DNA from 3 places in the Geobacillus sp. GHH01 genome. Region 2 is predicted to be linked to each of the others. Evidence: riboswitches for the same ligand, from Rfam matches in the RefSeq annotation. Region 2 holds a riboswitch; each other region holds the start of a gene.

Region 1 (3,279 bases), 1.7 Mb from region 2:
GCGCCGAGGCAGACGCCAAACCGGTCCAACTGAATCGGGCTGTTGGCAGCAGCCATGCCTAGAAGCGTTCGATCGGCAACCTGTTTCGCCCCGCCATCCAAGGATGAACATGTCACTTGTGAAGATGTCCGCTTTTTCCCAAGCGGGATCGAGCGCAACGAGCGAAGCGCCGGAGAAAGCGCTGTCAAAAACAGCCGCCCTCCGGCGCTTTTCGTTTGCTTGTCATCCCTGGACAAACGTTTTCGGCATGACGACCGCGACGACTTGACCGCGGGCGCACAGTTCGCCGTTGGCGAACACCTCGGTGTCCACTTGCCATTTTTTCGGGTGAATCTCCGTCACCGTTCCGACGGCGACAAGCGGCACGCCATGCGGCGTCGGCTTGACAAAGTCGACATGAAGCGACGCGGTGACAAAGCGCGGCGGCGTTTCCCCGCTTCCCGGCTCATGGCCGTTTTTCCGATGCAAGGCGAGCGCCGCCGACCCGGTGCCATGGCAGTCGATGAGCGAGGCGATCAGCCCGCCGTACACAAACCCGGGGATCGCCGTATGTTCCGGGCGCGGCGTATAGACGGTCACCGTTTTGTCTCCGTCCCAGCCGGTGCGGAAATGATGGCCTTGCTCATTCAACCGTCCGCAGCCGTAGCACCAGGCGAATTCATCCGGGTAGTCGTCTTGAATGGCGCGAATGACTTGCGGCTCCATCTGTTCTCCTCCTCTCCCCTTTACCTATACGCGGTGCACTCCCTATTTTCCTTCTTGCACGGCAAAAGGCGGCCATCGGTATGGCCACCTTCCCCTTCGTTCATTGCGCCGGCTCGTAAAACTCGATCCATTCGCCGTCCGGACCAAGGAAAAATAAGTATTTCGCCCCGTTTGGGAGCGTTGTAATTTCATCCCACACTAGCGGGACGCCGAGCGACTGAAGCCGTTCTTTTTCCTGCTCGATGCCTTCGACCGTAAACGCCACGTGGTGCACTTTTCCTTCCGTCGGCAAATCCGGGTTGTATCCTTCGATCAGCTCGACGACGATCGAGCCGTCAATCCCTAAAAACGCCAATTTCATCGTTCCGTTCGTATGAATCATTTCGTCGAGCAGCTCCAGGCCGACGACGTTTTGGTAAAATGCCTTTGATGTCTCGATGTCTTTCACTTGAATGCCGACATGCTCAAATTTTTTGACTGCCATTCGTCCTCTTCCTTTCTATGACTCCATTAACCATACAGCTTGTAAATACGGCGTCATCCGCATTGGAAAAACCCCTTTTTTCCCAAGCTCTGTCCATATGTAGCGATCAAGGGCGTACGGTCCGTCCGCCTTCCATTCGTCCGCCTCGCTGTCGGTCAACAACACTGAAAAGGTTGTCCCTTGCGCTTTCCCATACAAGTGGGTATATCCGCCCCCGCGGTCGACATAAACCGCCGCTTCAGGGTCAAACCGAATCAGCTCCGCCTGCACGCAGCGCATGACATGAACGGCGAACGCAGCGGCACGGAGATGAGCGGCCATGCAAGCTCGGATCGACATGTCCCTCTCCACTATTTCCCCCTTCACCCCCTATCGACAAAAACCCCTTTCGCCTCGGAATGATGCGAAAGGGGACAGCCGTTCTTATCATCCAAAGCGAGACCGCTTTGCGGGTGTTAGCACCTTGCCGGCGGCAGGTTGCTGTGGGGTCATCAAGCCCGTTCTCTCGCCCACTCTTGATAAGACGTATGATCATTTGTCTTTCATGTTACCATATCGAATCCCATAGAAGCAATCGCTTTTTTGTTTATTCCGCCACTTCCGGCTGCTCGGCCGTGACGCCGACATCTTTCCACGTCAGCTTCGAGCTCGGGTCAACCGTAAAGTTGGCGACGCGGTTGTTGACTGCGTAGATGGCGGAACGATACAACGTTGGGATGACCGGCACTTCTTCGTTCATTAGCTTTTGCCACTCGCTGTAAATTTTCCGGCGATACTCCTTGTCAAACGCCTGCTCGGAATGGCCTTTTTCTAGCAGCTCATCATTTTTCTCGTTCACCCAACGCGAGTAGTTGAACATGACGTTGCGGCCGTACAATCCGTACGGGTCGACGTCCGTTCCCGTTGCCCAAGCGGCAGCGTAAACATCCACTTTCGGGTCATCTTTTTCAACCATGTCATAGAACGAGTTGAACTCCGCCAGACGGCCGTCCACCAATTGGACATCCAAGCCAACGTCTTTCCAGCATTGCATGTAAAACTTCGCCAACGGCTCGGCAATATCGCCGCCGCTCATCGCCAAAAAGTTGATCGTAAACTTTTTGCCGTTCGGATCTTCGCGCAAGCCGTCGCCGTCCACATCTTTATAGCCGGCCTCATCAAGCAGCTGTTTTGCTTTTTCCGGATTATACGTGTACCCTTTGATCGAGCTGTCATGGTATCCCGGGAACGACGGCGGGATCAGCGTGGTCGCCGGGAAGCGCAAGCCGTGGTACAAGCGATCAGCCACTTCTTGGTTGTTGATGGCGTACGCCATGGCTTGGCGCAGCTTTTTGTTCTGGAATTTCGGATTGTCCATCACATTTTCTTGCTTTTTCGCATCCCAATGGCCGAGTTTAAAGCCGATATAGTTGTACGCCAAATCCACTCTACCGATAAACTGAATGTTTTTCGTCCCTTTCGCGTTCAAATATTGGTCAGTCGGGAACTCAGCGACGTCAATTTCGCCTTTTTTCAGCGCTTGCAGGACGACTTGCGGGCTGACGACTTTCAAAATGACGCCTTCCAAGTTCGGTTTGCCAGCCCAGTAGTCATCATTGCGAACAAACTCTACCGACTCGCCCGGAACGATTTTCTTCACTTTAAACGGACCGAACCCGATCGGGTTTTTCCGGATTTTATCCGATTTCGCCAAGTCTTTGATCGGAATGTCTTTCAAGTAATGCTTCGGCAGCGGATACGCCCAAATGCCAGTCAACACCGACGGATTGGCCTGTTTCCATGTGATCGTCAACGTCTTTTTGTCGATGACTTTAATGCCGGAAATTTTATCCGCTTTGCCGCTGTGATATTCTTCCATCCCGACGATCCCTTGGATGAGCGCATCGCCATAGCGGACGCCGGTGTAATCTTTATGGCCGATGACCAAATACGCATACTCCAAGTCTTCAGCGGTCACCGGCTGGCCGTCATGCCAATTCACATTGTCTTTAATATGGATTGTCATCGTCTTTTTATCATCCGACAACTCATACGTGGCAGCCCCATCATTTGTAATTTCATAGTCACCGTTCGTCCGAAAAAGCGACTCG
Region 2 (3,279 bases):
TTCGCAAAAACGCGCTCATCGGCATGGGCTCGATCATTTTGGACCGCGCGGAAATCGGGGAAGGCGCGTTTATCGGCGCCGGCAGTTTAGTGCCGCCGGGCAAAAAAATTCCGCCCAACACGCTCGCCCTCGGCCGGCCGGCGAAAGTCGTCCGCGAACTGACGGAAGACGACATCCGTGAAATGGAGCGCATACGCCGCGAATATGTCGAGAAAGGGCAGTATTACAAAGCGCTGCAGCAACAGCGGACATCGTGCGCCAACAAAAAAGAGCTGCCGTGATCAGGCAGCTCTTTTTCTTTCATCACTTGTCCGCCAACGCCAGCGCTTGTTCTTTCAACAAGGCGGCTTTGTCGGTGCGCTCCCACGGCAGGTCGATGTCCGTACGCCCAAAATGGCCGTAAGCAGCCGTCTGTTTGTAAATCGGGCGGCGAAGGTCGAGCATTTTGATGATGCCCGCCGGGCGGAGATCGAAGTTGTTGCGCACGACCTCAATCAAAATGTCTTCCGATACTTTGCCGGTGCCGAACGTATCGATCGAAATCGAAACTGGGCGGGCGACGCCGATCGCGTAGGCAAGCTGCACTTCGCATTTGTCGGCCAGTCCTGCCGCGACGATGTTTTTCGCGACATAGCGGGCCGCATACGCCGCCGAGCGGTCGACTTTCGTCGGATCTTTGCCCGAGAACGCGCCGCCGCCGTGGCGGGCGTAGCCGCCGTACGTATCGACGATGATTTTGCGCCCCGTCAACCCAGCATCCCCTTGCGGACCGCCGATGACAAACCGTCCTGTCGGGTTGATGAAATATTTCGTGTTCTCATCAAGCAGCTCTGCGGGCACGACCGGCTTGATGACCTGTTCTTTAATGTCGCGCTCGATTTGCTCTTGCGTAATTTCCGGATGGTGCTGCGCGGAAACGACGATCGTATCGACGCGCACCGGTTTGCCGTTTTCATCGTATTCGATCGTCACTTGCGTTTTCCCGTCCGGCCGCAAGTACGGCAAGACATCCGTTTTGCGCACTTCCGCCAATCGGCGCGCCAAGCGGTGCGCAAGCGAAATCGGCAACGGCATCAATTCTTCCGTCTCATTGCAGGCGAACCCAAACATCAATCCTTGGTCGCCGGCGCCAATCGCTTCAATTTCCTCGTCAGTCATCTGACCTTCGCGCGCCTCAAGCGCCCGGTTCACCCCCATCGCAATGTCCGGCGATTGTTCGTCAATCGACGTCAGCACCGCGCACGTATCGGCGTCAAATCCGTATTTGGCGCGCGTGTAGCCGATCTCCCGGACCGTATCGCGGACGATGCGCGGAATGTCCACGTATGTTGATGTCGTGATTTCCCCGCTCACGAGCACCAGCCCGGTCGTGACGCTCGTTTCGCAGGCGACGCGGGCGTTCGGATCTTTTTCCAAAATGGCATCCAAAATGGCGTCAGAAATTTGGTCGCAAATTTTATCCGGATGTCCTTCCGTCACAGACTCTGAAGTAAACAAGCGGCGTTTGGCTGACATTCGGTTTGTTTCCTCCTCTTGGCATAATGTGGCGACACGGAACTCATTTCCCTTTTTCCCTTCGCAATATAAAAAACCTTTCCTGTAACGGCTGAGGAAAGGTCATGGCAATCGTATTGCTTCCTTTCACTCTTATCGTTCAAGGACTGCGCCTTGCCACAGGTTAGCACCATTTCACACATGTACAGTTGTGACGGTTGCTGGGCTTCATCGGGCCTGTCCCTCCACCGGCTCGGGATAAGAGTATCCGTTCAATGACTTATCTTATCGCAATGGAATCGGCAAAGTCAACTATCAAAATTCATTTTTTATCATTTCCAGCCGAGAAAATTCTTTCCTCAAGGAAATCGACACATTGGGCAAAATAAAGTTTGAAAAACCCACACAATTAGTATGGACTATTAATAAAAATGTGTTATACTATTTTCAAGAGTGATTTCAAAAAGAAGGCAGGTTTTGAATATGGGGATCGCAAACATGACGAATAAGCTTGATGTATTGCTGCAAAAACCGTACGTGCATCATCAACTGTCCGTCGCCGAGCTCGTCGAGAAAGTCCTGCAGCGGAACGAAGGACGGCTGACGCACACCGGAGCCGTCGCGGTCACGACCGGCAAGTACACAGGGCGGTCGCCGAAAGACAAATACATCGTCGAAGAACCGTCAACGAAGCAAACGATCGACTGGGGAGCGGTCAACCAGCCGATGTCTCCGGAGACGTTTGATAAACTGTACGACAAAGTGCTCGACTATTTAATGAAGAAAGATGAACTGTTCGTGTTTAAAGGCTTTGCCGGCGCCGATCCGAAATACCGGCTGCCGATTCAAGTCGTCAACGAATTCGCCTGGCACAACTTGTTCGTCCATCAGCTGTTCATTCGGCCGAACGCCGAAGAGCTCGCCGTGCATGAGCCGCAATTCACCGTCATTTGCGCGCCGAACTTTAAAGCCGACCCGAAAGTCGACGGCACGCGCTCGGAAGCGTTCATCATCATCTCGTTTGAACGGCGCACCGTGTTGATCGGCGGCACCGAGTATGCCGGCGAAATGAAAAAATCGATTTTCTCGGTGATGAACTATTTGCTGCCGGAACAAGGCATCCTGCCGATGCACTGCTCGGCCAACGTCGGCCAGGAAGGCGACGTCGCCCTCTTTTTCGGCTTGTCGGGAACGGGAAAAACGACGCTCTCGACCGACCCGAACCGCCGCTTGATCGGCGATGATGAACACGGCTGGTCAAGCCGCGGTATTTTCAACATCGAAGGCGGCTGCTATGCGAAATGCATCAACCTATCGCGCGAGAAAGAGCCGCAAATTTTTGACGCCATCGGCTTCGGCGCGGTGCTCGAAAACGTCGTCCTCGATGACGCGACGCGGGTGCCGAATTACGACGACGGCACGCTGACGGAAAACACGCGCGCCGCCTACCCGCTTCAGGCGATCCAAAACATCATCGACCCGAGCGTCGCCGGCCATCCGTCCACGATCGTGTTTTTGACGGCTGATGCGTTCGGCGTCCTGCCGCCGATCAGCAAGCTGACGCGCGAACAAGCGATGTACCATTTCTTAAGCGGCTACACAAGCAAGCTCGCCGGCACCGAACGCGGCGTCACCGAACCGGAAGCAACGTTCTCAACGTGCTTTGGCGCACCGTTTTTGCCGCGCCCGGCCGTCGAATACGCGGAAATGCTCGGGCAAAAAATCGCCGAACACAACGTCCGCGTCTTTTTGGTCAACACCGGTTGGACAGGGGGGGCGTACGGC
Region 3 (3,279 bases), 1.5 Mb from region 2:
GCGGAGCGCATGCCGTTTGGCAACAAGCCGTTCATCTTTGTGCTCGATGCCGTCAAGGTCCGCCACATGGGCGAGGCCGATCGTCCGGCGGATGACTTCGCAGCCGGCAAAGCCGACAGCATCGATGAACGCGTGCCGGAGCACGTCCTCGAGCAAGCCCGGCGTCGCGGCGTACGTTTCCACGCTCTCGGTGCGCCAAAGGGTTGAGAACACGGACGCAAAGACGTCCCATGTCCGGTCGATGTGGTCAAAGAGCGGTTGGCGCTCTAATTCAGGGCGGGACAACGCATTTAACAGCAAATTGGCGAAAAATTGGCCAAGGTCAAACCCGATCGGACCGTAAAAGGCGAATTCCGGGTCGATCACTTTCGTTTCGTCGGCGCTTACGAAAATGCTGCCGGTATGCAAATCGCCATGCAAGAGCACATCGGCTTCGGTTAAAAACTTGCGCTTCAGCTTTGCTGCTTCTAGGTGCAAGCGGTCATCGCGCCAAAGCGCTTCAACGTCTGGGCGCAATTCGTCTTCAAAGTTGTTCGTTTCGTGGTCAAAAAACGGGTCGGTGAAGACGAGGTCTTCCGTGATTTTGCACAGTTCCGGATTGACGAAGCTTTGCGCCAATTTCTTTTTCTCTTGCTGGTTCATGCCGAAATCAGACGTATAAAACGCCGTCTTGGCGACAAACTCGCCGATATGCTGGGACAAAAGCGGATACGTTTTTCCTTCGATCAACCCTTTGCGGGCGATTTGCAAACGGGATAAGTCTTCCATCACCGTAATGGCGAGCGATTCGTCAGAATAGTAGACTTTCGGCACGTATTGCGGCACATAGCTCGCAAACGTGCGCAGCGCGTTGCTTTCGATGACGGCGCGCTTTAACGTAAGCGGCCAGCTTTCGCCGACCACTTTGGCGTACGGCAACGCTTGTTTGATGATTACGCCTTGCTTTGTTTCTTGGTCGACGATATGAAACACTAAGTTCAAGTTGCCGTCGCCGATCTCGCGGCACAAAAGAGGCGCCCCGTCGCGGAATAAGCCGAGGCGGACAGCGAGAGATACCGCCTTCGGTTCGGTCAGCGGTTCGTAAACCGATGTTTGAACAGTGGTCATTGCCTTGTTCCCCCTTTTTTCATTTCGCTCGTTTTCAAATGCCGGTTCTGACGCGCGCTAAAACTCGGCGTTTCCGACAAATGAAAAAGCCTCTTTCGCATACGGAAAGAGGCTTGAAGATTCATTCGTTCTTCGCGCCTCTTATCTTTCAGAAAGACATCGGTCTTTCTGTTGGACTTAGCACCGTGCCCTGCGGAAGCATGACGCTTCCGGCGCCGCCCTTGGCGTGCGCCCTATCTCACGATAGCATTACGGTCGGTTGCTGGGCTTCATTGGGCCAATTCCCTCAGCCAACTCTTGATAAGAGTACCGATTTCTTGTATTCAGTTTCGGGAATTTTCACGATGTTCTCAATCGTTTGGTTGTTTGATTCGAATGATACATGGTCGGCCAATCGATTGTCAATACGTTTTGAAAAAATTTTTTGCCGTTTCATAGTCGTGCGGCCGGCGGTCGGCAAACACCGGGATGCGCGCACGGACGTCCGCAACGAGCGCGGGATCGATGTCGGCCGAGAGAATGCCCGGCTTCTCGTCCGCCTCGGCGATCACTTCGCCCCATGGGTCGATGACGAGCGAATGGCCGGCAAAGACGTTGTTCGGGTCGCGGCCAGCCCGGTTGCAGGCGACGACGTAGCATTGGTTTTCAATCGCCCGCGCCATCAAGAGCGTCCGCCAATGGTGCAGGCGGGGAAGCGGCCATTCGGCGACGACAAACAGCACTTCCGCCCCAGCCAAAGCATGGGCGCGAATCCACTCCGGAAAGCGGATGTCATAGCAAATGACCCCGGCGCATGAAAGCCCGTCGAGCGAAAACAAGCCTAAGCTGCTTCCCGGCTGCAAATACAAATGTTCATCCATCAATTGGAACAGATGGAGTTTGCTATATTCGCCGACGATTTGACCGTTCCGGTCGGCCACGATCATCGTGTTCGTCACGCCGGTTGTTGTTTTTTTAGCGACCGAGCCGGCGACGAGATGGATGCTGTGTGCTTGCGCTAGGCGGGAGGCGAACGCTTTGGCCCGTTCGGCGCCTTCGTCGGCAATCTCATCTAGGCGCGTCAAATCGTAGCCGGTCGTCCATAATTCCGGCAGCACGATGATATTCGCGCCGTCCTTGACGGCCGATTCAATGGCGCTTTCCGCGCGCCGTTCGTTTTCGTTCGGGTCGCCAAACGCAATATCAAGCTGGAGGCAGGCGATGCGGATCGTCATGAGTTTTCACCTCGAAAAAATTTTGCTTTACATTTTGCTTTTTACGATATATGATGTTGCACTAGAATTTCAAGAATTTTTTAAGAAGGTGTGGGCGATGACGATGGAAATTCCTTTTTCCGAGTTGCTTGAGCAGCTGCCAAAGCAATTTTTCGCCTCGCTTGTCGCAAAAGTCGGGGAGAAAATCAAGGCCGGATGCGACGTGATCAATTTAGGGCAAGGCAACCCGGATCAGCCGACGCCAAAGCATATCGTTGAGGCGATGCAGCGGGCGGCGGCTAATCCGAAATACCATAAATATTCGCCGTTTCAAGGCTACTTCTTTTTGAAAGAAGCCATCGCCGCGTTTTACGCGCGTGAATACGGGGTGAACATCGATCCAGACCGCGAAGTCGCCATTTTGTTCGGCGGCAAGGCCGGGCTTGTCGAGCTGCCGCTTTGCCTCGTCAACCCGGGCGATGTGGTGCTGGCCCCGGACCCGGGCTATCCGGACTATTGGTCGGGGATCGCGCTTGCCCGCGCGCGGATGGAAATGATGCCGCTTGTTGCGGAAAACGGTTTTTTGCCGGACTATGAAGCCATTCCGGCGGCAGTGGCCGACCGAGCGAAGCTCATGTTTTTAAACTATCCGAACAATCCGACCGGCGCGACGGCGACAAAGGAATTTTTCGCGGAGACGGTGGCGTTTGCCGCCAAGCACGGCATTGCCGTCGTGCACGATTTCGCTTATGGGGCGATCGGCTTTGACGGCCGGAAACCGGTCAGCTTCCTGGAAGTCGATGGGGCGAAAGACGTCGGCGTCGAAATTTATACGTTTTCGAAAACATACAATATGGCCGGCTGGCGTGTGGCGTTTGCCGTCGGCAACGAGCGGATCATTCGGGCGCTTGAGCTTTTGCAGGATCATTTGTATGTCAGCTTGTTCGGCGCCATCCAGGAAGCGGCCGCCGCGGCGCTC

The links. A riboswitch is a leader RNA that binds a small molecule or an ion and turns the genes downstream of it on or off. The one in region 2 is predicted to bind S-adenosylmethionine.
Region 1: another riboswitch for S-adenosylmethionine. It lies ahead of GHH_RS06365 (hypothetical protein); the one in region 2 lies ahead of metK (methionine adenosyltransferase).
Region 3: another riboswitch for S-adenosylmethionine. It lies ahead of mtnK (S-methyl-5-thioribose kinase); the one in region 2 lies ahead of metK (methionine adenosyltransferase).

What each region holds. Positions count from the first base shown of each region.
Region 1 is NC_020210.1:1,256,924-1,260,202, reverse strand. Features, by position in the region: gene GHH_RS06380 (hypothetical protein) at 1-188, opposite strand, end outside; gene GHH_RS06375 (PaaI family thioesterase) at 223-705, opposite strand; gene GHH_RS06370 (VOC family protein) at 806-1,189, opposite strand; gene GHH_RS06365 (hypothetical protein) at 1,205-1,528, opposite strand; SAM riboswitch class I at 1,610-1,714, opposite strand; partial or broken gene opp4A (oligopeptide ABC transporter substrate-binding protein) at 1,776-3,279, opposite strand, start outside.
Region 2 is NC_020210.1:2,927,517-2,930,795, forward strand. Features, by position in the region: gene GHH_RS14420 (gamma carbonic anhydrase family protein) at 1-281, shown strand, start outside; gene metK (methionine adenosyltransferase) at 304-1,515, opposite strand; SAM riboswitch class I at 1,645-1,759, opposite strand; gene pckA (phosphoenolpyruvate carboxykinase (ATP)) at 1,978-3,279, shown strand, end outside.
Region 3 is NC_020210.1:859,496-862,774, forward strand. Features, by position in the region: gene mtnK (S-methyl-5-thioribose kinase) at 1-1,107, opposite strand, end outside; SAM riboswitch class I at 1,246-1,414, opposite strand; gene GHH_RS04400 (carbon-nitrogen family hydrolase) at 1,509-2,321, opposite strand; gene GHH_RS04405 (pyridoxal phosphate-dependent aminotransferase) at 2,419-3,279, shown strand, end outside.